Regions from separate parts of the Paraburkholderia sp. EG286B genome, predicted to be linked through region 2. Evidence: predicted binding sites of a transcription regulator. Region 2 holds the regulator's gene; the other holds the start of a gene.
The links. Region 2 encodes FliA, which starts transcription of late flagellar genes. Its sites were predicted from a motif close to CTAAAGTTTNNNNNNNNNNNGCCGNTA; they were not measured.
Positions count from the first base shown of each region.

Region 1 (15,398 bases), on a different contig from region 2:
ACGAGGCGTTCCTCGAACAAGGCGATCCCGAGTTCGCCTGGGAGCCGCCGCGCGACGAATGGGACGCCATTGCACTGAACTACACCTCGGGCACGACGGGCGACCCCAAGGGCGTGGTCTATCACCATCGCGGCGCGTACCTCAACGCAGTGAGCAACATCCTCGAATGGGACATGCCCAAGCACGCCGTGTACCTCTGGACGCTGCCGCTCTTTCACTGCAACGGCTGGTGCTTCGCGTGGACCGTCGCCGCGCGTGCGGGCGTGAACGTGTGCCTGCGCAAGTTCGACGCGAAGCTCGTGTTCGATCTCATTCGCAGCGAGCGCGTCACGCACTATTGCGGCGCGCCCATCGTGCAGGGCGCGCTCGCCGACGCCCCCGCGGAGTATCGCGAAGGCATCGCTCACACGGTGTGCACGATGGTGGCAGGCGCCCCGCCCGCGCCGGCCGTGATCGCGAAGATGAAGGCGATCGGCATCGAACTCACGCATGTCTATGGTCTGACCGAGGTGTACGGCCCCGCTGCCGTATGCGCGGTGCAGGCGCGCTGGCAGACGCTGCCCGACGAGGAACAGGCGCGCCTCGCCGCACGCCAGGGCGTGCGCTATCACCTGCAAAGCGGCGTGAGCGTGCGCAACGCGCAGACGATGGAACCCGTGCCCGCCGACGGCGAAACGCTCGGCGAGATCATGTTCCGCGGCAACATCTGCATGAAGGGCTATTTGAAGAACGAGCGCGCGACCGAAGAGGCGTTCCGCGGCGGCTGGTTCCACACGGGCGACCTCGGCGTGATGACGCCCGACGGCTACGTGCGCATTACCGACCGCAGCAAGGACATCATCATCTCGGGCGGCGAGAACATTTCGAGCATCGAGGTGGAGGACACGCTGTATCGCCATCCGGCCGTCGCGCTCGCCGCCGTCGTGGCGATGCCCGACCCGAAGTGGGGCGAAGTGCCTTGCGCGTTCGTCGAACTGCGGCCCGGCGCGAGCGCCACGGCCGAGGAAATCATCGCGCACTGCCGGCTCTTTCTCGCGCATTTCAAGGTGCCGCGCGCCGTGCGCTTCGGCGAACTGCCGCGCACGGCCACGGGCAAGATCCAGAAATATGAGTTGCGCGCGCAACTAGGTTCGCAAAGCGCGATCGATGTGGCTGGTGCAACACCCGCGCCGAAAACACCTCGGTAAGAACGACAGCGGGGCCTGCTGGCCGGTACACGTGACGCATTCGGGCGGCCCGCGCCGCCCGAATGTAACGTCAGTTGACAACCCGACCCTCTACGGCCTGTTCCCGATTGTCAGGTACGGCGCTTAATCCTTTCTGCATCAAGGGCCAACTGTCAAAGCGGCCTTTCTTGCATGAAGAATCGTATGAAACGAAAGCTTACAAGTGGTCACGTTTTCCTCCGCTTCTGGCCGATAAGCTTTGAACCGTGGTCGCGACACAAAGGCATCCCGATGCCGCGTGACTGACGACGCAACCAACGAGGAGGTAACTCATGAACACGAAGAGCTGGAAGACCCCCGCCCGCGCCATCGCCGCAGCACTGATCGCCGGCGGCGCATTGATGGGCGCCTCGAGCGCCTTCGCTCAATCGGCTCCGTATGGGCTGCGTGCCGAATCGGCGCCGCAATACGGTCAACCGCACATGATGCCGGTGGACGCGCACGTCTCGATCGGTTGGCACGAGAACCGTTATTACGACGGCCACCGCTATTGGGAACACGACGAGTGGATGCACCATCACCCGCACGATCCGGGTCCCCCGCACTACCGCGACGACGACCATCGTCCGCCGCCCCCGCCGCGTTACTGATCCGCGTGACGCACGCGTGATCCAGGGGCCGCCTTCTCTGGAGGCCCCTCAAGCGGCACACCGAGGCCGGTCTTCCCCCTGGGGAGACCGGCCTCGGCGCATTTCAGCGCCTTACTTCGCCGCGCGCGTGCGGGCGCGCGAATATCGTTCGCTATGCGAATCAAATTGACCGCAACGCCCGCCACACGGCGGATCCGGCCTGCCGCGCCGCACGCCGGGCGCATCCGGAAAGGCAGACGTTAGTAATTGCAGGTAATGCGGAAGTGTTGCCGCCCGCACGCCCCGCGGGTAACGTTGATGGGCGTTTCGTTCCCCGGAGCGCACGGTGTATTCTCATTGCCCGGCCAGAGATGGCCGGGATTTTTTTTGCGCGCGAATGAGAACACTAGCGCCCTTCGGGTGCCAGGCGCACCAGGTTTTTTTTCCGATTGCGGACGCAATTTTGCGGACGTAAGGTGGGATTGCCTCTTGAGAACAGGCGAGCCTTGTGACCCCCGGTCGTGACACCGTCCGACCGGGGATTTTTTTGGCTTCTGTGCTTCTGGAGAATCGCGTCTGCCGGAACGGTGCAGCGGCGCCGCGAGAGAAGAACTATGACGGATCACCGAATGAGGAGTTCGGCTTCGCTCCAGCCAGAGCTAGATCCGTCACGCCGTGCATTATCCGGGCTCAAGGCCGGGGCGTCACTAGCATCTGACGCAAAGAACCATTACGCAAACTGGCAAGATATGGGGACTGACGTCGAAAGCCGACCCATGAGCATCGGTTAACATGGGGGTTTCGCCTGCAGTGCCACCCCGCTTGTGCCAACTTTCACGCTCGCCCATCCCGTCACGGCGGAACTCGATATCCGCAAGAGCCGCTTCATCGCGCACGCCCTTCCCGTTGCCGACCGCGAAGCGGCCATGGCTGAAATCCGCCGCCTGCGCGACGAACATCCCACCGCCACGCATGTTTGCTGGGCGCTGCTAGCGGGCGGCCAGTCCGGCATGTCCGACGACGGCGAGCCCTCCGGCACCGCCGGGCGCCCGATCCTCGAAGTGCTTCGCCATCACGACCTGGACGGCGTGCTCGCCGCCGTGGTGCGCTACTACGGCGGCGTGAAGCTCGGCGCGGGCGGCCTCGTGCGCGCCTATACCGACGCCATTGCCAGCGCCCTGCATGGGGCCGAGCGCGTCGAGCGCATCGCGCAGGCGCGCCTCACGGTCGAACTCGGCTATCCCGACGAAACCCGCGTGCGCCACTGGATCGACCAGCAGCAGTTCACGCTCGTGGAGAGCCAGTACGCCATGACGGTCCGCCTCACGATCCAGTTGCCCGCTACCGCCTTGGACGCTGCGCGCCACACGCTGACTGATCTCACGCAAGGCCGCTCGGGCTTCCCCGAGCACGTTTGAAGCGGGCGGCTGGCTGCCGCCGCAGTACCGATCCTGTACTTTTCAAAAACTTTTCATTTCTTTCATAAAGTTTCATGAAAGCTTGCCGTAATGAAAGCATGGCCGCGCATTTGCGCGTTCCGTCGACTCGACGCACCAGAACGAACGGACTTCTTTCATGGCAAGCACGATCACGAACACCACGACCGCCAGCGCCAACAGCGCGCTGAGCGACGCCGCCCAGTCGATCATCAGCGGCGCGACCAACTCCACGCTCGACGTCAACCAGCTCGTCAAGGCGCTCGTCAACGCCAAGATCGCGGGGCCGAGCGCCATCCTCAGCGCGAAGCAGACCGCCAGTAGCACGACACTTTCGGCGCTCGGCACGCTGAAGTCGGCGCTCGCTTCGCTCCAGACCGCACTCGAGCCGTTCAAGGATGGCGCCGCGCTGCAACGCTTCACCGTCACGACGAGTGAGAAGGACAAGGGCTTGAGCGCGGTGGCCGGCAAGAACGCGGTGGCGAGCAGCTTCACGGTCGAAGTCGATCGCCTCGCGACAGCGCATAAGCTCGCCTCGGACAGCTTCGACACGGGCGAGACGCTCGGGGAAGGCAGCCTCGACATCTCGATGGGCGGCAAGTCCATGCATCTGACGATCGCTGCGGGCAGCAACAAGCTCAGCGACGTCGTCGCGGCGATCAACCGGGCGAAGGACAACCCAGGCGTCACGGCGTCGATCGTCAACGGCGCCGACGGCCAGCACCTCGTGCTGACCGCGAACAAGACCGGCGCGGCCAACGCGATCGACGTGCAGGCGGGCGCGGGCGTCGACACGCGCCTCGCTTCCTCGCAGATGCGCGAAGTCGAGGCAGCCAGCGACGCCGAGCTTCGCATCGACGGCACACGCGTCACGAGCGCGAGCAACACGCTCGAGGGCGTGGTGAGCGACATCACGATCAAGCTCGCAAGCGCCTCGGTGGGCACGAAGCAAACGCTCACCATCGCGCCCGACACCGAAGCGACGGGCACATCCATCCGCGACTTCGTGAAGGCGTACAACAGCTACGTGGATGCCCTGAGCGGGCTGACCTCCTACACGGCCGCGACCGGTTCGACGAGCGCGCAAGCGGGCGCGCTGCTCGGCGACTCGATCGCGCGCACGCTCGCGGCGAGTCTGCCCGCGGTCGTTTCAGCGGGCGTGAAGGGCAGCGACGGCGTGACCCATTCGCTGGGCGAGATCGGCATCAAGCTCGACAAGAGCGGCAAGCTCGAGATCGACGACGAGACGTTCAAGAAAGCGCTGCAACCGGGCAACAGTGCGATTGCGGCGCTGTTCGGCAGCGGCGGCATGACCACGAAGCTCAACAGCGCCATTACGCCCTACGTGCAGTCGAGCGGCATCATCGAGCGGCGCAGCACAGCCATCAACAAGGAACTCGACGACATCAAAAAGCAGTCGTCGATGCTCGATGTGCGCGCAACCCAGCTCACTGCGCAATTCAACCGCCAGTTCACCGCGCTCAATAACCTCATGTCGATCATGAACAACAACCAGCAATATCTGACACAGCTCTTTGGCGGCGCAAACAGCGCGGGCGCCCTCGCGACGAATCACAAATAAAGGCGTGAATGTGCGGTGATCGACGCTAGCAAACGTCGACGGCAGACGAAAAAAAGGCCGCCGAGTGAATCGGCGGCCAACAGGGGACGTGAAGAACAACCGCGAATCGAACTATCGAATCGACCCGACCGCTCCATCATGGCGAGCCAAAATTAAGACAAACTTAAACGCGCGCAAAAAACGCTCGGGAATTCCGGCGCACCGGGGCGCAGGCAATTGAAAGAACGCGTAATAATGGGCTGGCTATACTTGATCTGGTCCGGGCCGCGCATTCATTCGCGCCCGCATGACCGTCTTCTACCCAACCCGGAAGAGCCGCCATGTTTGATCGACTGCATCGGTTTATGGAAGGCGCAGGTCCCGAGCGGCGCCATCGCGTCTGGAGCAAGGTGCGCATTTTCGTGGCCGCAATGGGCACGCTCGGCTCTGCCGCCGGCATCGCCATCGCAGTGGTCGGCCTCATCAACTTCGACCACCAGAAGGTGATTGCCGGCGTGGCCGTCATCATCGTCTGCACGGCAATCTACGTGTCGATCCTCGTACGCGACCGCAATCGCGCCGACTAGCCACGCCGCCCAGCGTTACTGCTTCACTGCAGGTTCTGGCCGTCGCGCGTGACATGCACGGCCGTCGCGCCCACGTAGTCGGCGCGAATGCTGTCGCCCACCTTGATCGATTCGAGCGGCACGTCCGGCGGCGCCACCACCACGACCGTGCGGTTCGGTCCGCGCAACGCGACCTTGCGGCTCTTGCGGTCGATCTTCTCCACCGTCGCGATCACCTGCACGCTGCGCGCCGTTGCCGTCATGCCGCCGGAAGCGGGCGTGGTAGCGACCGTATCGACGCGCGAGCGGATGCCCCGCGTGGCCACCTTTTCGGCGCGCAGCAGCAACGCCTCCTTGTAGAGGATGTTCACATGATCGCCGGGCTTGAGCTTGCTCACGTCGCCGACCGCGGGATCGACCGCGACCGTCACCAGGTTGCGTCGGGCGCCGCGCAGCGTGACCGAATTGGTGGCCGCGTCGATGCTCACGACCGTCGCCGTGGTCTGCACCTCGCCGATCTGTAGCGTCGCGTTGGGCGCACTTTCAGGCGCGGCATCGGACGCCGTCTGCGCAAACAGCGGCACCTGCGGCGACACGCCGAGGGCAAGCACGAGTATGGCGCCGAGCAGCGGCGCCGAAGAACGGTAGCGTGTGGACATGAAGCCTCCTTGTGTGGATCGTGAATGGCAAGAGAGCGGCATGGCGCCGCCCGCACGCATCAAGCGCTGGTCATGCAGGCTTCTTCGGCCGCACAGCGCAGGTAATGGGCATAGACACGCTCGCGTTCCTCGTTGGCGAGCTGGCGCTTTTCGGCAAGCCGCAGCATGCGATGCCGGTCCGCGCCGAGCGTTTCGTAGTAGCGCTCGGTATGCAAGCGCTTGAAGCGTGTATAGAAGTCCGGGCCGGGCAGGCCCGAATCGGTCGAGAGCAGCGAGGCATAGTCGGCCTCGCGTGGCTCGCACAACGCGGCCGCGGCCGCCTCGAGCTTTTCGTAACGCACCCGCAACGGCACGTCGCCCGCGAACAGGGCATGAAACGCGCCGTACGGCACGAGCGAGCGCCGGCTCGCAGCGCGGCGCAGCAAACGACCTACCTTTTCATCGAGTTCTTGATTCATCCGCAGCGGCCAGAAAGCGGGCCGCCGCCCATGCCGCGCATCGTTTGACGAAGCGCACGGACGCATTTGGCGGCCCGCGGGATTCAGGGACCCGTTTCGCCACACGATACGCTGCGCGGCGAATCCGGCATTCTGCATTCGTTCATTCGAATCCAATCCGCATTGCAATCGATTCGAAATGTTTGCGAAAACATTCTGCACAAAAAAAGCAAATCACTCCCTGAAATTGCCCCATAGCCGTCATCACCCTGCCGGATCAGGCTAACTTTTACGGCACAGATCGAAAACGCTAACAAACATCTAAAGGTGCGACCGGCGTCATTTAATTCATATTGAATAAGACTGGCTCACTTCAATCCATGCTGAATACTGAATTAGTCATACAAAACAACGCAGAGTGTTGCTTTTCAATGTTGAGCAATTAAGTCAGGTTAACTGGCTGAAATAGGAGCAAACTTCGGATTGCCTGAGCGGTGCGAAATGGCGGCGCGCATTGTTGACCCACGCGAGTCGGTTGTTTTTTCTCATTAGTTCAGGATTATCCACAAGTCAAGCAGACTATTTTTCCGCTAGCTATACACATTCCCTACAAAAACAATTATTAATATCCGCTGCGGAACACCGAGGCGTTTCGCAACAAGCGCCCTTCACCGGGCGTCGATTTCGCCGTCCGTCATGGTTCCCGCGTCACCGCACCGGCGCCGGATCCATGGCAAGCGACAAGACCCGCTTGCAGGAAGGGTTACAGGAGCGGCACATCCGCATTGCCGCGTGTCCGGAATCTTTCGTCGACGAGTGAACACATGCTTACCCGAACCGAGAACCTGCCGAGCGTCGCGAGAAGAATGGCCGCCGGCCAGATGTTGATGGAAGGCGCGACCGTGAATAGCGTCGCCGACTCACTCCACCTTTCCGCCCAGACGGTGAGGCGCTACAAGTCCATCGTCGAAGACGGCGGCCTTGCAGCGCTCCAGCAGATGAGCGTGGGTGGCCGGCCTTCAGTGCTCGATCAGGCCGCACTAGGCTGGATCGCGAGCGCCCTGCACGGCTCCGCGCGAGAGCATGGCTTTGCGAGCGATGCGTGGACCAACAGCCGCGTGCGCGAGCTGATCGGCCGCCAGTTCGGCGTGCACTATTCGCGCGTCTATACCTGGCAGATCGTCTCGAACCTCGGCCTCGGCCACCGGCTGTCGAAGTCCGCGCGCTGAACGGCATGGCGGCCGTCGCGCGCCGCACGCAAGCCGGCGCGCCTCAGCCTCGCGTTGCGGGTGCATCGCGGCCTCGGCTTCCGGCTTCGGAATCCACCAGCGGCTGCGCCCCCTCGCCCGTCCATTGCTGCGACCGGACCTGATTGCGGCCCGCTTCCTTGGCCTCGTAGAGCAGGCGGTCGGCGGCGGCCAGCAGCTTCGCGCCGCTGCCGCCGTCCGGCGGATTGCAGCTCGCACACCCCGCGCTCACCGTCACGCACCCATGGTGCGTACCACTCAGCGTGAGATTGTCCGACTCGATGCGTTTGCGGATCTTCTCCGCCATGCGCGTCGCGGCGTCGAGCGCCGTGCCCGGCAGCACCACCGCGAACTCTTCGCCGCCAAAGCGCGCGGCGAGATCGGTTGCGCGCCGCGATCCTGCAGCGATGCGCCCGGCCACGAACACCAGCACCTCGTCGCCGGCGGCGTGTCCGTAGGTGTCGTTGAAGAGCTTGAAGTGGTCGATGTCGAAAAACAGCACGGAAAGCGGCGTGCGTTCGCGCACCGCGTGATGCCACTCCTCCGCGAGACGGCTGTCGAGCGCGCGGCGGTTCGCGAGACCCGTGAGCGGGTCGGTGACGGCGAGGCGCAAGAGCTTGCCCTCGGCCACCACCTTGTCGCGCAGCGCGAAGGCGAGCATCCAGGACACCGCAACCCATGCGCCGCCGAACACCGTGGTCATCACGAGCGCGATATAGCTGCGCCGCCGCCAGCCGGCGAGCACGTCCCCCACGGCGGGCGCGACGACGACGATGAACGGCGAGTTGCCCACATGCGCAAAGGTGTAGATGCGCTCGACCCCGTCGATTGCCGAGTGCAGCGTATAGGTGCCGGCGTCGCGACGCGAAAAAAATGCGAAATTCGGCAGGTCCGCGTAGCTCGAGCCGGCGCCGCGCGTCGAGGGCGGCTTGCTCGCGAGCAGCGTGCCGTCGCGCATCAGGATGAAGAGGTGGCCGCCCGGGCCCAGGTCGATGCGCTCGAGCAGTTGATCGAGATAGTCGAGGCGCACCCCGAGCAGCGCAACGCCCGCGAACGAGCCGTCGGGCGCGTTGATGCGGCGCGTGAGGCCGATCGTGAGCGCGCCGCCGCGCAGGCGGGAATGGAACGGCTTCGAAAAGAACAGGCCCACATGCGGGTCGCGCTGCTGCGCGACGAAGTAATCGCGGTCGGCGAACGAAATGCCGGCGGGTGAAGTGTCGAAGGCGTTGCTGCGCGAGGCTTTCACATGGCCCGTGGCGTCGATCACATAGGCCCCGCCGAGCCTCGACGCCGCCGTCGCCCGGTCGAACAGCACGCGCTGGCGCAGCGACTCGGGCATGCTCCAGGTCTGCGGCTGCTGCGCCGCCTGAACCACGGCCTGCAGCGACAGGTCGTAAATCTCCACGTTGCGGGCAATGTCGTTGCTGATGAGCTGCACGAGGTTGCGCGAGTTCTCCTGCGCGTGGCGCAGCTCCTCGGCGCGCCCCTCGTAGAGCGCCGCGTAGGTGAGGATCGCCATCACCGTCGCGACGAGCGTGCCGGAAAGCCCCGCGAAGAAGGGATAGTTGCCGATCAGGCGCGTCGCCGCCTTCGCCCGCGCGTGGGCCCAGCGGTGCACCAGAAGACGCAGCGAAAGAACCCGTTTTGGCATCTGCGCAATCCTCTTGCTGACGGCGCGATTCGATGGGGCGCCGGTCTGTCGGGCATGCATCGGGCATGGCTGGCACGAATCCGTCATCAAACGGACACCTGGGCGGTTCAGGATCGGAGGCGAAACCTTTGTCCACTCCCTCCCCCAGGAGCCCGCCTGCCATGCCAGAATTTTCCCTGTCACCGCAACCGGGCACGGCCCCCGCACGCGGGCGCAACGCCAGCCTGCTCGCCTTCCTCGTGGTCATCGCCGCAGGCGCCGTGTACGTGGGGATGCATCTCGCCGACGACCTCTCGCCGGTGCGCGAAAGCTCGGCGATGCCCTGGATCCTGCTCGGCATCGCGCTCCTGATCGCGCTCGGTTTCGAGTTCGTGAACGGCTTCCACGATACCGCGAATGCGGTCGCAACCGTCATCTATACGCACTCGCTTTCGCCCAATATCGCCGTGATATGGTCGGGCGCGTGGAATTTCCTCGGCGTGCTCACGTCCACCGGCGCGGTGGCCTTCGGCATCCTGCAACTGCTGCCGGTGGAGCTGATCCTGCAGGTAGGCAGCAGCGCGGGTTTCGCCATGGTGTTCGCTCTGCTCATTGCCGCGATCATCTGGAACCTGGGCACGTGGTACTTCGGCCTGCCTTCGTCGAGCTCGCATACGCTGATCGGCTCGATCATCGGCGTGGGTCTCATGAACCAGCTCATGCACGGCGCGAACGGCACGAGCGGCGTGGACTGGAGCCAGGCGCTCGGCGTGGGCAAGTCGCTGCTCTTTTCGCCGATCATCGGCTTTCTGCTGGCCGGCCTGCTGCTGCTCATCCTCAAGGCCGTCGTGCGCGTGCCCGCCCTCTACTCGGCGCCGAAGGGCAAGGAGCCGCCGCCGTTCTGGATCCGCTCGTTGCTGATCCTCACCTGCACGGGCGTGTCGTTCGCGCACGGCTCCAACGACGGCCAGAAGGGCATGGGCCTCATCATGCTGATCCTGATCGGCACGGTGCCCACGGCCTATGCGCTGAACCGCGCCGTGACGGCCGAGCAGACGCAGACCTTCATCGCCGTCGCGCACGACGCCACGCGCGCGCTCGAGCGCTACACGAACGGCGTGGCCGCGCCCGCCGATCCGCGCGCCGAAGTGGAACGCTTCATCGGCCGCCGCACGCTGTCGAGCACGACGGTGCCCGCGCTCGCCGCGCTCTCGAACCAGGTGACCGAACAGGTGCGCAGCTACGGCTCGCTCGCGGCAGTGCCGCAATCGGTCGTCGATAACGTGCGCAACAACATGTACGTGGTTTCCGAAGCGATCCGCCTGCTCGACAAGCAGAAGGCGGTGCCCTTCTCGGCCGACGACCTGAAGTCCATCAACAACTTCCGCAGCCAGATCGACCACGCGACGAAATTCATCCCGACGTGGGTGAAGGTGGCCGTGGCGATCGCGCTGGGGCTCGGCACGATGGTGGGCTGGAAGCGCATCGTGGTGACGGTGGGCGAGCGCATCGGCAAGCAGCACCTGAGCTACGGCCAGGGCGGCTGCGCGGAGGTCGTGGCGATGGTGACGATCGGTGCGGCGGACGTGTACGGTCTGCCGGTCTCGACCACGCACGTGCTCTCCTCGGGCGTGGCGGGAACGATGGCCGCGAACGGCTCGGGCCTGCAATGGAATACGGTGCGCAGCCTCGTGATGGCGTGGGTGCTCACGCTGCCCGCTTCGATCGTGCTGGCTGGCGCGCTCTATTGGGTGTTCAAGCACGTGTTCTGAGCACGAAAGGACCAGAAAAAAGCCGCGCTCCCTGGGAGGGGAGCGCGGCTTATTTGATTGATTGCTGCGAAAGCGGGCAACCCCTCAATAAATCTCCGGAATGAACATGTCCTGCGGCACCGGCTGGCGAATGTAATCCGGATGATGCACGCGCGCCGGCAGTGTGACTTGCGGGTGCTCGATCTCGTGATACGGCACCTGGCTCAGCAAATGGTTAATGCAGTTCAGGCGCGCGCGCTTCTTGTCCACGCCCTGCACGACCCACCACGGCGCCTCGGTAATGTGCGAGCGCTGCAGCATCACTTCCTTCACGTGCGTGTAGGCCTCCCAGCGGCGGCGGCTTTCGAGGTCCATCGGCGAGAGCTTCCACTGCTTGAGCGGATCGTCGATGCGGCTCTGGAACCGCACTTCCTGCTCGTCGTCGGTGATCGAGAACCAGTACTTGACGATCTGGATGCCGCTTCTCACGAGCATCTTTTCGAACTCGGGCACCGAGCGGAAGAACTCTTCGTATTCGTCGTCGGTGCAGAAGTTCATCACGCGCTCCACGCCCGCGCGGTTGTACCAGCTGCGATCGAACAGCACCATCTCGCCGCCCGCCGGCAGATGCTGCACGTAGCGCTGGAAATACCATTGCGTGCGCTCGCGGTTGTTCGGTGCGGGCAGCGCGGCCACGCGGCACATGCGCGGGTTCAGACGCTGCGTGATGCGCTTGATGACGCCGCCCTTGCCCGCCGCGTCGCGTCCCTCGAAGATCACGATGAGCCGGTGACCCGTGCTCACGATCCAGTCCTGCATCTTCACGAGCTCGCCCTGCAGGCGGATCAGCTCGCGGAAATAGACGCGGCGCAGCGCACGCGCCTCGTCGCTGATCTGCAGACCGCTTTCCTGCAGCCGGTCGTCGACCTCCATTTCGAGCTCTTCGTCGTAAGCGTCGATGAGCTCTTCGTTCAGACGCCGGCGGCGATGCAGTTCGGCTTCCTGCAACTGCGCATCCGTATGTTCGGCGTGCATCGTGCGGTCCAGTTCATTCATGGCGACTCTCTCCTTGGTCGATATGCTGTCAACTCGCGCCACTATCGGCGCAGCGAGTGTCACGAATATTTCAAATGCATTGTGGCGGCTCAGGTGAGCGGCCTGGCGAAGCTGAGCTCGTGGCCGTCCGGGTCGACGAGATGAAAATAGCGTTCGCCCCACGGCGCGTCGCGCGGCGCGAATTCGGGCCTGGCGCCGGTCGCCAGCGAGTGGGCGTAGAAGGCGTCCACGTCGGCGACGTAGACGATCACGCGGCCCCAGCCGTTCACCGCGCCGTGCGGCCCCTCCAGCAGGTTCAAATAGCAGACGCCGGCCGCGCCGCCCAGTGCGAACGACGCGAAGCCCGCCACCGCCGGCCCGGCTCGCTGCACGAAGCCGAGCGCCTCGTAAAAGGACACCGACCGCGCGATGTCGCTGACGGTCAGCGTCACGGCGCTCAACGCTACGATTTGCGCGGCGCGTTCGTTCATCTGTTCCTCCTGCTCATGCGGCCGGGTACGGCGTACGGCCCGGAATGAGGCCGGTCGGCCCGATCAGCCGACTTTAGCAGCGTTCGCGCGCCCGGCGCGAGCCGCAGGCTTTTCCTTTGCGCTGAGAGGCGCCTTGCGCGCGGCTTTGCGCGCCGGCTTACCCGCTTGCGCTGCCGCAGCCGCTGGCGAGGCGCGCGGCGCATCGTCACTGGTCGGACCACTTTCCGGCCAGCCGATCTCCTCTCCCACCCGCGTGCGCACGAAGTCGATGTGCGTCTGCATCGCCGTGCGCGCCTCCTCGGGGCGCCGCGCGACGATCGCGTCGCACAGCGTGCGGTGCTGCAGCAGCAACTGGTCCGGCGCGTCTTCGTTCTGCACGCGCAGACCGGTGCCGTTGATGGTGATGTGCTCGCGCAGCACCCCCAGCACGCTCGTGTGCAGGTGCAGGAACATCGCGTTGTGCGAGGCCTGCGCGATCACTTCGTGCAGCTTCGCATCGGTGTCGGCTTCGGCGGCCTTGTCGTCCACTTCGCGCGTGCGCTCCAGCTCCTGCATCAGCGCGCGAATGCGTGCGAGATCCTCGTCGCTCGCGCGCAGCGCCGCAAAATACGCGGTCGCGCCTTCCAGCACGCGGCGAAACTCGAGGATGTCTTCGCGCAAGGCCGGATGATCGGCCACCAGTTGCCCCCACGGCGAAGCAAAGCCCGTGCGCAGCTGGTCGGTGACGAACACGCCCGCGCCCGGCCGGCTCTGCACGAGGCCGCGCGCGGCCAGCCGCTGGATCGCCTCGCGCACCGTGTTGCGCGCCACGTCGAATTCCAGTGCGAGCACGCGCTCGGAAGGCAGCTTCGCTCCCGCGCGCCAGGTGCCGTCGAGCAGCGACGTCTCCATCTGACGCATCACGGTCTCCACGCGCCCGCGCGCGCCTGCCCTGTCCCTCATTGTCATACCCGAGTCTCGTTCTAGCCTGCGGCAAGTGGTCCAACCAGTTTGAACCGTTCGCCCGAAGCGGGAATTATGCGCCCAAACCAGCGCTCGTCTCCAAGCTGCCCGGCCCCGGTCCCTGGGGAAGGAGCACGAAAGCGCGCCAAGACAACGAGCGAGACATGAAGCCACGGCAATACCCCACCGAGCACCCCACCGACGTCTATCTGTTCGCCACCTGCCTCGTCGACCTGTTCGTGCCGCAAGCCGGCCTCGACGCGGTGAAGCTGCTCGAACGCGAAGGCCTCACGGTCCATTTCCCGCGCAGCCAGAGCTGCTGCGGCCAGCCTGCGTACAGCAGCGGCAACCCGCGCCAGGCGCGCGAGGTCGCGCTCGCGCAACTCGGACTCTTCGAAAAGCCCTGGCCCGTGATCGTGCCTTCGGGTTCGTGCGCGGGCATGATGCGCCACCACTGGCCCACGCTGTTCGATGGCGACGCCGCCAACGGCGCGCGCGCCGAAGGACTCTCGGCGCGCGTGTACGAACTCACGGAATTCCTCGTGCGCGTGCTGGGCGTCGATTTCAACGCGTATGGCGCGCAGGGTGCCGTCCGCCAGCCCGACGAGCGCGTCGTGCTGCACACCTCCTGCGGCGCGCGGCGCGAGATGGGCACGCGCGTGCACGGCGTCGAAGTCGTCGATGCGCTGCCGGGCGTCACGCGCATCGAGCACGAACGCGAATCGGAATGCTGCGGCTTCGGCGGCACGTTCTCGCTCAAGCACCCGGACATTTCCGGCGCGATGGTCGCCGACAAGATCGCCTCCGCCTGCGCCACGGGCTGCGAGCGCCTCGTTTCCGCCGACTGCGGGTGCCTGCTCAACATCGGCCACGCGGCGGCGCACAAAGGCGCGCCGCTCGCCGTCGAGCACCTCGCTTCGTTCCTCTGGCGCCGCACCGGCGGGGAGGCCGCATGAACCTCGATACGATGAGCGCGCGGGCGCGCATGCTGCAACGCCTGCGCGGCCATGCGCCCGACGCGCCCGCCACGACGCTCGAAGCGCTCGACGCACGCATCGACGCGCATTTCAACGGACGCCGGGCGCTCGCCCCGCTAGTGCTGAACGAACGCATCGCGCAGTTCCGGCGCATGCTCGAAGCCGCGCACGCCGAGGTGATCTGCGCAAGCGCCGCAACGTGGGCCGCCGATCTCGCTGAACGCCTCGCGGCGGCGGGCGTGCGCAACGTGCTGCTCGACACCGCCTGCGCCGAAGGCCAGGCGCTCGAAGCGGCACTGCCTTCCGTCGTGCAGGCGCGCAGTTACGCGCAGCCGATCGAGCAGTGGAAGGCCGAACTGTTCGACACCATCGACGCGGGCTTCACGGTCGCGCGCTCGGGTCTTGCGGCGACAGGCACCCTCGTGGTCGTGCCCGACGCGAACGCGCCGCGCACGGTCTCGCTCGTGCCGCCGCTGCACGTCGCGCTGATCCACGCGCGCACGCTGCACGCCGACCTGCACGCCGCCGTAGCGGCGGAGCGCTGGCGTGACGGCATGCCCACCAATCTCGTGATGATCTCGGGGCCTTCGAAGACCTCGGATATCCAGCAGACCACCGCCTATGGCGCGCATGGCCCCCGCGCCCTGTGGGTCGTCGTCGTGACCGATGACGATAGCGAAACGCGAGCGCAGCACGGAGCCGCCGAATGAGCACGACCACGCAGACATCTCAGGAAAACACGCTCCATTTCGTCCCGACTGCGGAATTCCGCCAGCGCGCACGCACGGCGCTCGACGACCCGCAGTTGCGCAAGAGCTTTCGCGGCGCGATGGACTTCCTGCAAGGCAAGCGCGCCGCGCAGTTCCCCGAG
Region 1 is NZ_JBFRCF010000010.1:269,925-285,322, reverse strand. Features, by position in the region: gene AB4Y42_RS23255 (acyl-CoA synthetase) at 1-1,187, shown strand, start outside; gene AB4Y42_RS23250 (hypothetical protein) at 1,499-1,816, shown strand; gene AB4Y42_RS23245 (YigZ family protein) at 2,620-3,213, shown strand; gene fliD (flagellar filament capping protein FliD) at 3,371-4,813, shown strand; gene AB4Y42_RS23235 (DUF2964 family protein) at 5,134-5,379, shown strand; gene AB4Y42_RS23230 (hypothetical protein) at 5,403-6,017, opposite strand; gene AB4Y42_RS23225 (hypothetical protein) at 6,077-6,475, opposite strand; gene AB4Y42_RS23220 (helix-turn-helix domain-containing protein) at 7,279-7,683, shown strand; gene AB4Y42_RS23215 (diguanylate cyclase) at 7,727-9,352, opposite strand; gene AB4Y42_RS23210 (inorganic phosphate transporter) at 9,514-11,103, shown strand; gene ppk2 (polyphosphate kinase 2) at 11,188-12,138, opposite strand; gene AB4Y42_RS23200 (VOC family protein) at 12,228-12,608, opposite strand; partial or broken gene AB4Y42_RS23195 (FadR/GntR family transcriptional regulator) at 12,855-13,508, opposite strand; gene AB4Y42_RS23190 ((Fe-S)-binding protein) at 13,715-14,506, shown strand; gene AB4Y42_RS23185 (lactate utilization protein C) at 14,518-15,237, shown strand; gene AB4Y42_RS23180 (LutB/LldF family L-lactate oxidation iron-sulfur protein) at 15,234-15,398, shown strand, end outside.
Region 1: the regulator FliA is predicted to act here: its motif matches at 3,278-3,304, upstream of fliD (flagellar filament capping protein FliD).

Region 2 (15,398 bases):
TACAAGCTGCCGGTGCATTACGTCTCGACGGGCCAGAAGGTCCCCGAGAACCTTTATGTGGCGACGCGTCGCTTCCTGATCCGCAGTGCCTTCTGCATTCCGCGAGAGAGTTCGCCGTTCGTGCCGCACGAAGACGATATCCCGGCGCTGCTGTCGGCACTCTCGACGCGTTCGAATTCGCAGGCTCCCGAGGTCAGGTTTGGATAAGTTCGTAATCGATCAGGCAGAAGGGCTGCGGCGGCTGCTCGCGCGCGAAGGCTCGCGCGTGGTCGCGGTGACGGGCGGTGCAGGTTCGCCCGGGCGCACGACCACGGTGGTCAATCTCGCGGCGGCGCTCACCGCGCAGGGCAAGGACGTGCTCGTGATCGACGAGTGTCTGGGACCCCGCTCGGTCTGTGCGCTGGTGGGCGGTGTGCGGGGCGCAGGCAACTTCGCCGCCGTCATGCGCGGCGAGCGTACGCTCGACGAAGCTGTGGGCCGTCATGCGCTCGGCTTCGGCGTGCTGGCCGCCTCGCGCGACAACCGTGCGCAGTACACGGCCGCCCAGCTGCAGAAGGTCATTTCGGGTCCCGCGGACATCGTCCTGATCGACGCGCAGCTCGACGCCGACGGCGCGCTTTCGCCGCTCGCCATGCACGCGCACGACGTGCTGATCGTGATGCGCATCGGTGCGCAGTCGATCACGGACGCCTACGCGTGCATGAAACGGCTGCACTTCGCGCATGCGATCGCGCAGTTTCGCGTGCTCGCGAATCATGTGGCGAACGCCAGCGACGCGCAGGCCGCGATCGAGAACCTCGCGGGGGTGGCGAGCCGCTACCTGAGCGTGTCGCTCGACAGCGCCGGCAGTGTCGCCGCCGATCAGCACATGGCGCAGGCGCTCAGGCTCGCGCGCTGCATCGTCGATGCGTTTCCGTCGACGGCCGCCGCGCGCGATTTCCGCCACGTGGCCGCCGAACTGCCGCACTGGCCGATGCGACCCGCGGTCTCGGCGTGCTCGCCGGCCACGGCGCGCGCCAACGCGTTGTTCGGCGCGGCGCACGAAGAACATGAAGCGGCGGGCGACGCACCCGCCGACGATCTGGATGGCGCGCCGCAAGCCGGCGTCCAGCCACACGCTACCCATGCAACAGACGCCGCACACAGCACGCTCGCCGCGAACGCCGATTTGTTCGTTGCGGCCGTGACGGGTGTGCATCCCGCACCCAACGCAACATCCGCGTCCGCGTCGTCCCATGCGGGCTGGCGGACCGAGACGCCCGCGCAGCGGACGTCGCCGCAGCACGTCTGACGTGCGCACGACGACGCCAATCAGGGAGATGAGAAGTGGAGAGCACGATGTATAACGCTCAAGGAAAGATTTCGCAGGCCGACGTGCTCGCGAAGTACGCGCCGCTCGTGAGGCGGCTCGGCTTGCAGCTCGTCGCCAAGATGCCGGCGAGCGTGGACCTCGACGACCTGATCCAGGCCGGCATGATCGGCCTGCTCGACGCGGCCAACCGCTACAAGGAAGATCAGGGCGCGCAGTTCGAGACCTATGCGAGCCAGCGCATTCGCGGCGCGATGCTCGACGAGCTGCGCAGCAACGACTGGCTGCCGCGCAGCCTGCGCCGCACCTCGCGTGAAGTGGAAAGCGCGGTGCACAAGGTGGAGCAGCGGCTCGGGCGCTCGGCCAGCGAGACGGAGATCGCCGAGCATCTGAGCATGCCGCTCGACGAGTATCAGAGCATGCTGCAGGAACTGCACGGCAGCCAGCTCATCTACTACGAAGACTTCGACCGTTCCGCCGAGGACGAACCGTTCCTCGACCGCTACTGCGTCGATCATTCGGACCCGCTCTCGGCGCTGCTCGACGACAGCCTGCGCGGCGCGCTCGTCGAGGCGATCGACCGGCTGCCCGAGCGCGAGAAGCTGCTCATGTCGCTCTATTACGAGCGCGGCATGAACCTGCGCGAAATCGGCGCGGTGATGGAGGTGAGCGAGTCGCGCGTGTGCCAGCTGCACAGCCAGGCGGTGGCGCGCCTGCGCACGCGGCTGCGCGAGATGTCGTGGGCCGGCCAGGAGAATTGAGGCGGTAGACGCTCCGCGCGGCTGCCAGCGCGGACCGGGTGCGGTGAAAGAGCCGGAGTGCGAGAGCGCTCCGGCTTTTTTGTTGATGGACGGGACTCGCGCAAAACAAAAAAGCCGAAGCATCACTGCTTCGGCTTTTGTCTTTGGGCGAACGACGTGCGTGCGCGCTTACAGCCCGAACGCCGGCAGCCGCCCATCGGGACCGTACAGCATCGAGCCGTTGCCCGTTTCGCCGCGCAGGATCGACAGCGCGCGGCGGTTATGTTCCATGCGCGTGCGGATCATCATGCCGATGGTGAGATTCTTGCGGCGGGCGCGCTCGGTCGAGCCCTTGAGCAGCGCCCACTGGCTTGCCAGACGCGCGTCGCCGTCGCAGGCCATTTCGATGCCCTTGCGGCCGCCCGGCAGGCCGAGGCCGGCCAGTTGCGCGTCGCGCGCTTTTTCGAGGCCCGCGAGACGCTGCGTGAGCGTCGTCTTCTGCTCGACGATCTGCGGCAGCGCCTCCATGCCGTCGGCCGACACGAGCGCCTTTTCTTCATAGGCGAGCAGCGACGCGAACGCCTCGACCGTGGCGTGTTCGTCGATCAGTGTGGCCAACAGGGCATCTTTCATTGCAAGGCACCAAAAAAGCGAGGTTTGCGCGGCGCTCGCGCATCGGGCGTCAGTTGCCCGACGTCGGCTTCATGAGGTCGCGCGCGGTCTGGATCACGCCGTCGGCGATCTTGCCGGAGTCGATCTGCAACGTGCCGTTGCGGATCGCGTCCTTGATCGACTGCACGTGCGCCGTGTCGATGTCGGCGGAACCGCTCGCCGCGAGCGAGCGCATCGTCGACGAGAGCGACGAGAGGCTCACGTTCGCGCCGCCTTGGGCGGCGGCGGTCGTGCTGCCTGCCGCGCCGGAGGTGGCCGCGGTGTCGGTGCTTACGCCGGTCGAATCGGCTTGCGAGCGCGCGAGGCCATCCTGCAGCGTGCGCGGATCATTGCGGGTGGAGGAGTCAACTTTCACGATGGGCATTCCTGATCGATTTGACCTTGATAACGGCACAGGTCGGGCCGAACTTTAGCCGAAAATCCCACCGTTACATGCTGTTACGTGTGCTGGCGCACCAAGCCGGAAACGGCCGGATCGGGCCGTTGGACGAGGCTCTGCACACCCTGATCCGGCCCTTACCAGCGCTTACCGGCCCTAGATCTGCACCTGCACGGTACCCGCGTCCTTGACCACGCCCGAGATGATCTGGCCGCCGCTCGTGCGCACGCGCACCTGCTGGCCGGGCTCGGCGTTGTTGAGCGCGCTGCCCTCGGCGGAGATCGTGAAGTTGCTGCCCACGGCGATCACCTTGACCGTCTGGCCGATGACGACCGAGGCGGCGCTGCGCAGCATGTCGGTGCGCAGCGGCAGTCCCGCGGAAATGCGCGCGAGCGCGACGGCGCCCGTCGCCTGGTTCGGATCGGTGATGATGGTCTGCGGCAGGTTCGCGAGGTCGCCCGCGCGCGGCATGAAATCGGCGGCCGAAAGCGCCTCGCCCGCGCCGATCTGGCGCGAGGCCACGTAGTAGGTCACGTCCACGGCAATGCGCGCGCTCACATAGAGCGTCCACGGCTTCGCGCCGATGCAGCGCACGCCCACGGTCGTGTGTCCGTAGGTGCGCGCGCCCGGCGGCATGAACGGCTCGAGTGACGTGCAGGCCGCGAGGCCGCGCGGAAACACCGGCGCGACCGTGATGCCCACGTGGCCCGGCAAGCCTGCCGACTGCTGCTGCAGGAAGGCGAGCGCGGCGGCGCGGATTGATTCTCCGTCCTGCTGGCCGGGCGGCGTGGCCTGCACGTTCGTGGCGACGGCGCTGGTATTGGGGTTCGGCGGCGCGCTGGTGCTTGCGCTGGCAACCGGCTTCGCGCCCGCGAGCGCCGCTGCGCCCGCGTCCACGACCACCGGGGCGACGCGGTTCGCGGCGGTAGACAGGTTCACGCGCTGCAGCGCGCCCGCGTTGTTCGCATTGGCCGCCGGCACGCGCATGGGCTGGGCGCTCGCACCCGGCGCGGGAACCGTGACGATGCGCGGCGCGTCGCCCTGGGGCGCGCGCTCGCCGGGACCCGGAATCGTGATCATGCCGTTCGACTCGACACCCGCGCGCGCATCCTCGGGCACGCCGTGCGAATTCAGATCGGCATAGCTGGCCGCGCGCAGCGGCGCGGCCTCGGTGGCGGGAGCACTGCTGGCCGCAGCCGCGGCGGGCTTCTTCGCCGTGCTGGTGAGCAGCGCGTTCATCTGCGCGGCGTCGGCGCCCGCGCGGTCGCCGGGGCCCGCAATGAAGATCTGGCCGCCGGCGGCGTCCGGTTGCGCCGGCGTTTGTGCATGCGCGAGCGTGCCGCCAAAGAGCCCTCCGCCAAAGGCGCAGGCAAGCGCACACGTCCAGGACGCGCGCCACGACAGCGCGCGCACACGCCGCTCCAGGCCGGCGTGCGGCCTACGCAAGGTGGCAGTCTGCGGCATTGTCGTTCTCCATCGAATGCATTGACACGCCTCGCATTCTAGGCGGCGGCCCCCGCGCGCTAGCGTCGAATAGAGGGGCGCTTTACCGGCTATTCGTCCGATTGGTTCTTGCCACCCCCGCCTAATATTCCACTCCATGCGCAAAGGCCTTCGGACCACGCGCCTAACGTTTGCGCCGGTTTTCTCGCCGATGGCGAGCCCGCCGCGCTCAAGCCGAATCCTTTTTCGTTTCACGGAGAACGCCCGATGCTGGACAAACTCGATGCCGAATTCGCCTTCGGGCGCGAAGCGCTCGATGTGCGCGCCACGCGGCAGGCATTGATCTCTTCGAACATCGCGAACGCCGACACGCCGGGCTACCAGGCGCGCGACGTGGACTTCGCGGCGTCGCTGGCTGGCGCGCTGCGCCAGCAGGGCGCCGGCGGCAAGGTGGGCATGACGGCCACCTCGGGCGGCAACGTCCAGCCGCTTGCCATGGCGCAGCCCGCGGGCGTGACGAGTGGCATGCAGATGGCATCCACGGAGTCGGGCCACATGGCCGGCGACGCAAAGCTGATCCCGACGGGCGGCCCGGCCGACACCTACAAGAGCCAGCTCATGTACCGCACGCCGGTGCAGCCCGCGCTCGACGGCAACACGGTCGATCTCGACACCGAACGCGTGCAGTTCGCCGACAACGCGCTGCACTTCGAGTCGGGCATGACGGTGGTCTCGCAGCAGATCAAGACGATGCTCTCCGCGATCACCTCGGGTTCGAGCTGATCGCCGCAGGCAGCGCAGCCGGAAAACGCATTAACGAAGCCATGAACGACCAACGCGCGCGTGACGCGCACCTGATGTGAGGTCAACGAAACCATGCCATCCCTGATGAACATCTTCAGCGTTGCGGGCTCCGCCATGACGGCGGAATCGCAGCGTCTGAACGTGACGGCGTCCAATCTCGCCAACGCCGACAGCACGACCGGCCCCGACGGCCAGCCGTACAAGGCGAAGCAGGTCGTGTTCGCGGTGAACCCGCTCGGCGGCGCGCGCACGGCCTCGGGCCAGCAGGTGGGCGGCGTCAGGGTGACCGGCGTGGTGGACGACCCCACGCCGATGAAAGAGACCTACGACCCCGACAATCCCTCCGCCAACGCGGACGGCTACGTGACGATGCCGAACGTCGATCCGGTGCAGGAGATGGTGAACATGATCTCGGCGTCGCGCTCGTACCAGGCCAACGTCGAGACGCTGAACACGGCCAAGACGCTGATGCTCAAGACGCTCACGATCGGAACGTAAAGCGGGAAACCTGAAGCACGGCAAGCCGCAGTCAGTACGGACACTGCAGTACATACAGAGACCAGCGGGCGCGAAATGAAGCAGCGCCTGCCACCACCACACGCCAAAGCACGAAGCGCAATCGAGGGAGAACGCGTTGAGTTCCAGCAACACAACCATCGGCGGCAGCACCGCCACCGTGTCGCAGCAACTGCTCGACACCATGAACGGCACGAGCTCGAGTTCGTCGTCGGCGTCGTCGAGCGGCACGAGCGCGAGCGACCTGCAGTCCACCTTCCTGAAGATGCTCGTCGCCCAGCTGCAGAACCAGGACCCGACCAATCCGATGGACAGCTCGCAGATGACCTCGCAGCTCGCCCAGATCAACACGGTGTCGGGCATCCAGCAGCTCAACACGTCGCTGTCGTCGCTCTCCACCCAGCTTTCGGCAGGCCAGAACGCGCAGGCCGCGCTGCTGATCGGCTCGACCGTGCTCGCCCCGGGCAGCAGCGCCGCCGTGTCGAGCGGCAGCGCGCCGCAGCTCGGCGTGACGCTGCCTTCGGCGGTCTCGGACGTGAAGCTCACGATCACCAACTCGTCGGGCCAGGTCGTCAACACGCTCGACCTCGGCGCGCAGTCGGCCGGCACCGTGCCGGTCACCTGGAACGGCAAGGACAGCTCGGGCAACACGGTCGCCGACGGCACCTACACGATCACCGCGAGCGCGACGACCAACGGCCAGTCCGCCACGGCAACCGCGCTCGTCGCGAGCCAGGTGCAGGGCGTGGTCCAGAAGTCGGACGGCACCCCGAGCCTGTCGCTCGCCAACGGCAAGACCGTCGCGCTTACGAGCGTCGGCGCCATTCTCTGAACACGATAAACGCGGAGTAGACAACCATGGGCTACCAGCAAGGATTGAGCGGCCTCGCCGCGTCGTCGAACGATCTCGACGTGATCGGCAACAACATCGCCAACGCGAACACCGTTGGCTTCAAGCAGAGCACGGCGCAGTTCGCCGACGTCTACGCGAACACCATCGCGACGTCGGTGGGCAACCAGATCGGCCTCGGCGCCTCGCTGCAGACCGTGCAGCAGGACTTCGCGCAAGGCACGATCAGCACGACGGGCCAGGCGCTGAACGTCGCCATCAACGGCAACGGCTTCTACCAGATGTCGAACAACGGCACGATCACGTACTCGCGTAACGGCGTGTTCCAGCTCGACAAGAACGGCTACATCACCGATGCCTCGGGCAACGATCTGATGGGCTACGCCGCCAGTTCGACCGGTGTGATCAACACCGCGCAGACCGTGCCGCTCCAGGTGCCGACCACCAACATCGCACCCGTTGCGACCAAGAACATCACGGCGCAGCTGAACCTGAACGCACAGGCCACGACGCCGACCACCACGACCTTCAGCGAAACCGACTCGACGAGCTACACGTATTCGACGTCGGTCACGGCCTACGACACGCTCGGCGGTACCCAGACGGTCAACATGTATTTCGTGAAGGACGCGACGAGCGGCCAGTGGGACGTGTATGCCGGTCAGGCCGGCTCGGTGTCGAAGCTCGGCACGGCGCAGTTCAGCTCGTCCGGCGCGCTGCAGAGCATTACCCCGGATACGGCCAACGGCGTGACGAGCAACGGCACCACGTCGCTTACGTTCAGCATCAACCCGACGGACGGCTCGACGAAGCCCCAGTCGCTGACGCTCGACCTCGCGGGTACGACCCAGTACGGCTCGGCCAACGGCGTGAACAACCTCGCCCAGGACGGCTACGCGAGCGGCACGCTGTCGAACTTCTCGATCGGCGCGGACGGCACCATCACCGGCAACTACTCGAACGGCCAGACCATGTCGCTCGGCCAGATCGTGCTCGCCAACTTCAACAACCCGAATGGCCTCCTGAACCTGGGCGGCAACCAGTTCCAGCAAACGGCGGCATCGGGCGTCGCGCAGGTCTCCACGCCGGGCAGCACGAACCACGGCACGCTCACGGGCGGCGCGCTCGAAGCGTCGAACGTCGACCTGACGAACCAGCTCGTCGACCTGATCACGGCCCAGCGCAACTACCAGGCGAACGCGCAGACCATCAAGACGCAGCAGACCGTCGACCAGACGCTGCTGCAGATGTAACGCGTCTAACCACGTACCGGGCACATCATGGACCGACTGATCTATACCGCGATGACGGGCGCGAGCCAGGCGCTCGAGCAGCAGGCCGTCGTCGCGAACAACCTCGCGAACGTCTCGACCACGGGCTTTCGCGCGCAGCTCGCCAACTTTCGCGCCGTGCCGATGTCGTTCGGCGACGGCTCGACGGTGAACGACCAGACGACGCGCACCTACGTGCTCTCGGCGACGCCTGGCTCGGACATGACGCCCGGTGCGATCTCGCATACCGGCAACCCGCTCGATATCGCGATCCAGGGCCAGGGTTTCATGGCCGTGCAGACGGCCGACGGCAACGAGGCCTATACGCGTGCGGGCAACCTGCACGTCGATGAAAACGGCCAGCTCGTCACGGCCAACAACCTGCAGGTGATCGGCGGCGGCGGCCCGATCGCGGTGCCGCCGGGCTCGGCGGTCACGATCGGCAAGGACGGCACGGTTTCGGCCATCGCGCCGGGCAGCCCCGCCAACGCGATCGCCATGATCGACCAGATCAAGTTCGTCAACCCGCCGGCCGGTGCGCTCACGCGCGGCGACGACGGCCTGTTCCACACGTCGGACGGCAACCCCGCCGACGCGGACCAGACCGTGCAGGTCGCGACCGAGTCGCTCGAGGGCAGCAACGTGAACCCGGTGGCGGCGATGGTCTCGATGATCACCAACGCGCGCCAGTTCCAGATGCAGACCAAGCTGCTGCAGAACGCGGACCAGAACGAGCAGAGCGCGAACCAGCTGCTCAACTTCAGCTAAGCCATTTCAAGTTAATGAAGGCCGCTTCGCGCCGCACGACGCGCGCGAGGCCGGACCGGGAGAAAGACACCGTGAACCGATCGCTCTACATCGCCGCCACCGGCATGAACGCCCAGCAGGCGCAGATGGACGTGATCTCGAACAACCTCGCGAACGTGAGCACCAATGGCTTCAAGGGCTCGCGCGCCGTGTTCGAGGACCTCATGTACCAGACGCTGCGCCAGCCGGGTGCGAACTCGACCCAGCAAACCGAACTGCCTTCGGGCAGCCAGGTGGGCACGGGCGTGCAGCAGGTGGCGACCGAGCGTCTCTATACGCAGGGCAACCTGCAGCAGACCGGCAACTCGAAGGACGTGGCGATCAACGGCGCCGGCTTCCTCCAGGTGCAGATGCCCGACGGCACGACGGCCTACACGCGCGACGGCTCGTTCCAGACCAACGCGCAAGGCCAGCTCGTGACGGCGAGCGGCTACCAGGTGATGCCGGCGATCACGGTGCCCGCCAACGCCACCTCGCTCACCATCGGCAGCGACGGTGTAGTGACGGTCACGACGCCGGGCTCGAGCAACAACACGACCATCGGCACGCTGCAGCTCGCCATGTTCATCAACCCGGCCGGGCTGCAGTCGAACGGGCAGAACCTGTTGTCGGAAACGGCATCGTCGGGCGCGCCCACCGTTTCCACGCCGGGCCAGAACGGTTCGGGCACGCTCAACCAGGGCTACGTGGAATCGTCGAACGTGAACGTCGTGCAGGAACTCGTGAACATGATCGAGACGCAGCGCGCCTACGAAATCAACAGCAAGGCGGTCACCACTTCTGACCAGATGCTGCAAACCCTCAGCCAGATGCAGGTCTGAGGTCTCCCTGGTTAATCAAGTCGGTGAAGAATATGTCGCAGTCCGTTCGAAACCATCCTCGCATCCGCGCGCGGCATCCGGGCACCGCCCGGGCGCTCGTGGCGGCTGTGGCGCTCGCGATGCTGGCGGGCTGCGCCTACCTACCCAACCGGCAGCCGATCACGCAGCAGCCCATGACGGCCGTGCCGCCCCCGCCGCCCGCGAACACCTCGCCGGGCGCGATCTACAACCCCGGCTACGCGGGACGGCCGCTGTTCGAGGACCAGCGTCCGCGCAATACCGGCGACATCCTCACGATCGTCATCTCCGAAAACATCAACGCGACCAAGTCGTCGGGCGCGGCCACCAAGCGCGGCACCAGCGCGAGCTTCTCGGGCACGGCGAACTTCCTGCCGGGCTTCTTCAACCGCGCGAACCTGAATACGACGGGCGCGAACCAGTTCGACGCCACGGGCGGCGCGAACGCCTCGAACACGTTCACGGGCGTCATCACCGTGACCGTGACGAACGTGCTGCCCAACGGCAATCTCGTCGTGTCCGGCGAGAAGCAGATGCTCATCAACCAGGGCAATGAATACGTGCGCTTCTCCGGCGTCGTCAATCCGAACACTGTTGCCGGAGACAACTCCGTGCTCTCGACCGACGTCGCCGACGCGAAGATCGAATACTCCGCGAAAGGCGTGATCGACGAGGCCGAGACGATGGGCTGGCTGCAACGCTTTTTCCTGAACATCGCGCCATGGTGAAGATCCGCTTCCATCATTCGCGCCGCTCGCGCGTGAAGGACGTGCTCGCCGCCCTGGGCGTGGCGTTGGGCTTCGTGCTGGCCTGCGGCGCACTCGTCGCCTACGCGACGCCGGCGCGCGCCGAGCGCGTGAAAGACCTCGCGACCTTCCAGGGCGTGCGCGACAACCCGCTGATCGGCTACGGCCTCGTGGTGGGTCTCGACGGCACCGGCGACCAGACGACCCAGGCGCCGTTCACCACGCAGACGCTCGCGAACATGCTCGCGAACCTCGGCATCTCGATCAACAACACGTCGAGCTCGTCGGGTTCGTCGTCGACGCTCAACAACATGCAGCTGAAGAACGTCGCCGCCGTGATGGTGACGGCCGTGCTGCCGCCGTTCGCGCGGCCGGGCGAGCAAATCGACATCACGGTGTCGTCGCTCGCCAACGCGAAGAGCATTCGCGGCGGTACGCTGCTGCTCACGCCGCTCAAGGGCGCCGACGGCCAGGTCTACGCGCTCGCGCAGGGCAACGTGGCCGTGGGCGGCGCGGGCGCATCGGCCAACGGCAGCAAGGTGCAGGTGAACCAGCTCGCCGCGGGGCGCATTGCCGGAGGTGCGATCGTCGAGCGCGCGGTGATTTCGCCGGTTTCGCAGCAAGGCGGTCTGCTCACGCTGACCGTCAACGACATGGACTACGACACGACGCAGCGCATCGTCTCGGCCGTCAACAACATGTTCGGCCCGGGCACGGCCTCGCCGCTCGACGGCCGCACGATCCAGGTGCACGGGCCGGCCGATCCGGGGTCGCAGGTGGGCTTCATCGCGCAGATCCAGGACCTCAACGTGAATCCGGCCACGCCGGCCGCGAAGGTGATCCTGAACGCGCGCACCGGCTCGATCGTCATGAACCAGATGGTGACGCTGGAGAGCTGCGCGGTCGCGCACGGCAATCTCTCGGTCGTCGTGAACACGCAGACGGCGGTGAGCCAGCCCGGTGCGTTCTCCAATGGCCAGACGGTGGCGACGCGGCAGTCGCAGATCCAGCTGAAGCAGGACAACGGATCGCTCAAGCTCGTCACGGCGGGCGCCAATCTCGCCGAAGTCGTGAAAGCGCTCAACGCGCTGGGCGCCACGCCGGCGGATCTGATGTCGATCCTGCAGGCGATGAAGGCGGCGGGTGCACTGCGCGCCGACCTCGAGATCATCTAAGGGGTGTAACTTGGATAATACGAAGAACATCGGCGGCGGCAGCCTCGACCTCACCAACCGCTTCGCGCTCGACGTGCAGGGCTTCGACTCGATGCGCGCCGCGGCGAACGCCTCGCCCCAGCAGGGCGTGAAGATGGCCGCGAAGCAGTTCGACGCGGTCTTCACGCAGATGATGCTCAAGAGCATGCGCGACGCGACGCCCGACGACGGCCCGCTCGACTCGCACGACGGCGCGCAGTTCACCTCGATGATGGACCAGCAGCTCGCCCAGCAGATGTCGAACAAGGGCATCGGCGTGGCGAACGCGATGCTCAAGCAGCTCATGCGCAGCATGGGCGGCGCGGCCGGTGCCGATGGCGCCGGCGGTGCGGGCGGCGGCGTGGCGGGCGCGATCTCGGGGCTTTCGGGCAAGGACGCGAGCGAGGGCAACCTCGCCATGCTCAATGCGCTAGGCCGCGCCTACGGCAACGCTGCCGCCAATGGCGCGCTCGCCAACGGCTCGGGCTACAGCGGCAACAGCGCGCTCACGCCGCCGATCAAGGGCAACGGCGACGCCTCGGTGGACGCCTTCGTCGACAAGCTCGCCAATGCCGCGCAGCAGGCCAGCTCGACCACGGGCATTCCGGCGCGCTTCATTCTCGGCCAGGCCGCGCTCGAATCGGGCTGGGGCAAGCGCGAGATCAAGAACGCCGACGGTTCGGCGAGCCACAACGTGTTCGGCATCAAGGCCAGCAAGGACTGGACCGGCAAGACCGTCTCGACGGTCACGACCGAGTACGTGAACGGCCAGCCGCATCGCGTGGTGGAGAAGTTTCGCGCCTACGACTCGTACGAAGACGCGATGACCGACTACGCCACGCTGCTCAAGAACAACCCGCGCTACGCGTCGGTCATCAACGGCTCGAAGAGCGCCGAAGGCTTCGCGCACGGCATGCAGCGCGCGGGCTACGCCACCGACCCGCACTATGCGAAAAAGCTGCTGACCATCATGCAGCGGATGGCCTGACGATCGATTCGACGGCCGGCGCCGCGGTTGACGTCAATTAGGCAGCCGCAAACGTTGCCTCGGCGCCGTTGCCGGAAGAAGCTGCACACGCGTGTTTCATGCAGGGAAAAGGCACATTTTTTTTACGCCCAATCCCTAAATTTTTCGTAATGTCTGCCGCTAATGCAGGCGAGATGGAAAAGCAATCCGGGCGGTCGGACCGCCCGAACGGCGCGTGCGGAAAGGGTCCGCTCTCGCGCCGGCACGTTCACGAATTTCCGGCAGGCCGATGAATACCGTTCAGTCGAATCCACAGGAAGCAGGCGAGGGCGCCGAGGGTGCCGACGGCTCCCACGATTTTGGGCGCCGCAATCCGCTCGAGATCGGCGTCCAGCTACGCAATCTCGTCAATCGCGGCGACTTCCTGACCCTCCAGTATCGCGGCGGACAGCTCGTCACGCGCATTCTGGCCGTCAACGGACGCGAGCGCACGTTCGTGTTCGACTGGGGCGCGATGCCCGAGCAGAACACGGGCGTGCTCGCCGCGCCCGAGTGCCTCTTCCACGCCTCGCCCGACGGCGTGCGCGTGGAGTTCACGACCGCGACGCCGCGGCGCACCGAGTTCGAAGGGCACCCCGCGTTCGAAGCCGATTTCCCCGAAGTGCTGTTCTACGTGCAGCGGCGCGAGTACTTCCGCGTCGACACGCCCGTGCTCGAGCCGTGCATCTGCCGCGGCGAGCTGCCGAGCGGCGGCCCGCGCTTCGCGTACGAGGTGCATGACCTCTCGCTCGGCGGCCTTGGGCTGCGTACGACCGAAGAGCGCGTCGCGGATCTCGCCATGGGGCTCGTGCTGCCCGACGTCGAGCTCGACCTGCGCGCGCACGGCAAGCTGCGCGTGGATCTCGCGCTCGTCGTGCTGCGTTTCATCGATCTGCCCAACGGCGACCGCCGCTATCACATGGGCTTTCGCTTCGACGCGCTGCCCGGCGCCTCCGAGAACACGCTGCAGCGCTATATCACGCAGCTCGAGATGAAGCGCCGCGCGCTCGCGCGTGCCTGAGCGGCACGCGCCTCACACGCACGATCCGCCACACCCCGGACGGCGCAGCGCATGCTGCGCCGGTTCGCCCGCCGCGCGGCAGCCGCGCACGCGCCTACTCGCTAACGTTTTCGTCCCCATCGGGCGCTCAATTTTTGCAGTGCGTTGCCGTTATACCGTGAGTACACCACGCGGTTTGCCAGGGGGGCAGGCCGCTTTCGAGGATTACGCATGTCCAACATTTTCTCGATCGGTCTGAGCGGCCTGCAGGCGGCGCAGATTGGTATCTCGACCACCGGCGAGAACATCAGCAACTCGACGACCGCGGGCTACACGGTCGAGAAGCCGGTGTACCAGGAATCGGCAGGCCAGTACACGTCGAACGGCTATCTCGGCAGCGGCGTCACTACCGCCACCGTGCAGCGCGCGTACAGCCAGTACCTCACGACGGCCGTCAACAATGCGCAGACGGCCAGCAGCTCGTACACGGCTTCGTACAACCTCGCCACGCAGCTCTCGAATCTCGTGGGCAGCCCGACCTCGGGCATCGCCACCGCGATCACGAACTTCTTCACGGGCCTGCAGAACGTCTCGAATTCGCCTTCGGATACCGCAGCGCGGCAAACCGTGCTCTCCGACGCGCAGACGCTCGCCACGCAGATCAACGCCGCGAGCCAGCAGTACGACGCGATGCGCCAGAGCGTGAACACGCAGCTCACGAGCGCGGTCTCGCAAATCAACACCTACACGCAGCAGATCGCGAACCTCAACGCGCAGATCACGTCCGCGAGCTCGAGCGGCCAACAGCCGAACCAGCTGCTCGATCAACGCGATCAAGCGGTCGCGAACCTCTCGCAGCTCGTGGGCGTCCAGGTCGTGCAGGGCAGCACCGGCTACAGCGTGTTCCTCGGCAACGGCCAGCCGCTCGTGGTGAGCAGCCAGAGCTACAACCTCGGCACGCAGCCGTCGAGCACCAACCCGCAGGAACTGGACGTGACGTGGCAGGGCCTGAACGGCGCGAGCGCCGCGGCGCAAGGCGCGCCGCAGGTGCTGTCGTCGGCCGCGCTGCAAGGCGGCACGGTGGGCGGCCTGGTCTCGTTCGTCCAGACCACGCTCGATCCGGCGGAGTCGCAACTGGGCGCGATCGTGACGAGCTTCGCCGCGCAGGTGAACGCGCAGAACGCACTCGGCCTCACGCTCTCGGGCGGCGCGGGCGGCAATCTGTTCACGGTGGGCAACCCGCTCGTCACGGCCAGCTCGACGAACCCCGACACGCAGACCACGGTCAGCGCGACGCTCACGAACAGCACGCAGCCGCTCACCGACAACTACAAGCTGAGCTACGACGGCACGAACTGGAACCTCACCGACACGACCACGAACTCGCTGGTCGCGACCCAGCCGAACGGCACCGCGCCGATCAAGATCGGCGGCTTCTCGATTACGCCTTCGGGCACGGTGAGCGCGGGCGACTCGTTCATGATCCAGCCGACGGCCGGCGCGCTCGCGAGCTTCTCGGTCGCGACCAGCGACCCCGCGGCCATCGCGGCGGCCACGCCGGTCGTCGTGTCGGCGTCCACGACGAACGCAGGCACGGCCACCGTGACGCAAGGCGCGGTGGGCACGGGCTATTCGACGACGAACCTGCCCGTCACGCTGACCTACAACTCGACGTCGGGCACGCTGACCGGCCTGCCCAACGGCACGACCGTCACGATCACGACGCCGGGGTCGACCACCACCAGCACCGTGACGATCAGCAGCACCGCGACGCCGCCGGTGACCGGCGTGCCCTACGATCCGACCACGGGTGCGACCTACAC
Region 2 is NZ_JBFRCF010000008.1:296,270-311,667, forward strand. Features, by position in the region: gene flhF (flagellar biosynthesis protein FlhF) at 1-207, shown strand, start outside; partial or broken gene AB4Y42_RS19780 (MinD/ParA family protein) at 200-982, shown strand; gene AB4Y42_RS19785 (RNA polymerase sigma factor FliA) at 1,339-2,070, shown strand; gene AB4Y42_RS19790 (flagella synthesis protein FlgN) at 2,239-2,682, opposite strand; gene flgM (flagellar biosynthesis anti-sigma factor FlgM) at 2,732-3,076, opposite strand; gene flgA (flagellar basal body P-ring formation chaperone FlgA) at 3,257-4,564, opposite strand; gene AB4Y42_RS19805 (flagellar basal body protein) at 4,811-5,326, shown strand; gene flgC (flagellar basal body rod protein FlgC) at 5,420-5,845, shown strand; gene AB4Y42_RS19815 (flagellar hook assembly protein FlgD) at 6,048-6,695, shown strand; gene flgE (flagellar hook protein FlgE) at 6,722-7,966, shown strand; gene flgF (flagellar basal-body rod protein FlgF) at 7,994-8,752, shown strand; gene flgG (flagellar basal-body rod protein FlgG) at 8,824-9,612, shown strand; gene AB4Y42_RS19835 (flagellar basal body L-ring protein FlgH) at 9,645-10,358, shown strand; gene AB4Y42_RS19840 (flagellar basal body P-ring protein FlgI) at 10,352-11,551, shown strand; gene flgJ (flagellar assembly peptidoglycan hydrolase FlgJ) at 11,562-12,557, shown strand; gene AB4Y42_RS19850 (flagellar brake protein) at 12,826-13,596, shown strand; gene flgK (flagellar hook-associated protein FlgK) at 13,807-15,398, shown strand, end outside.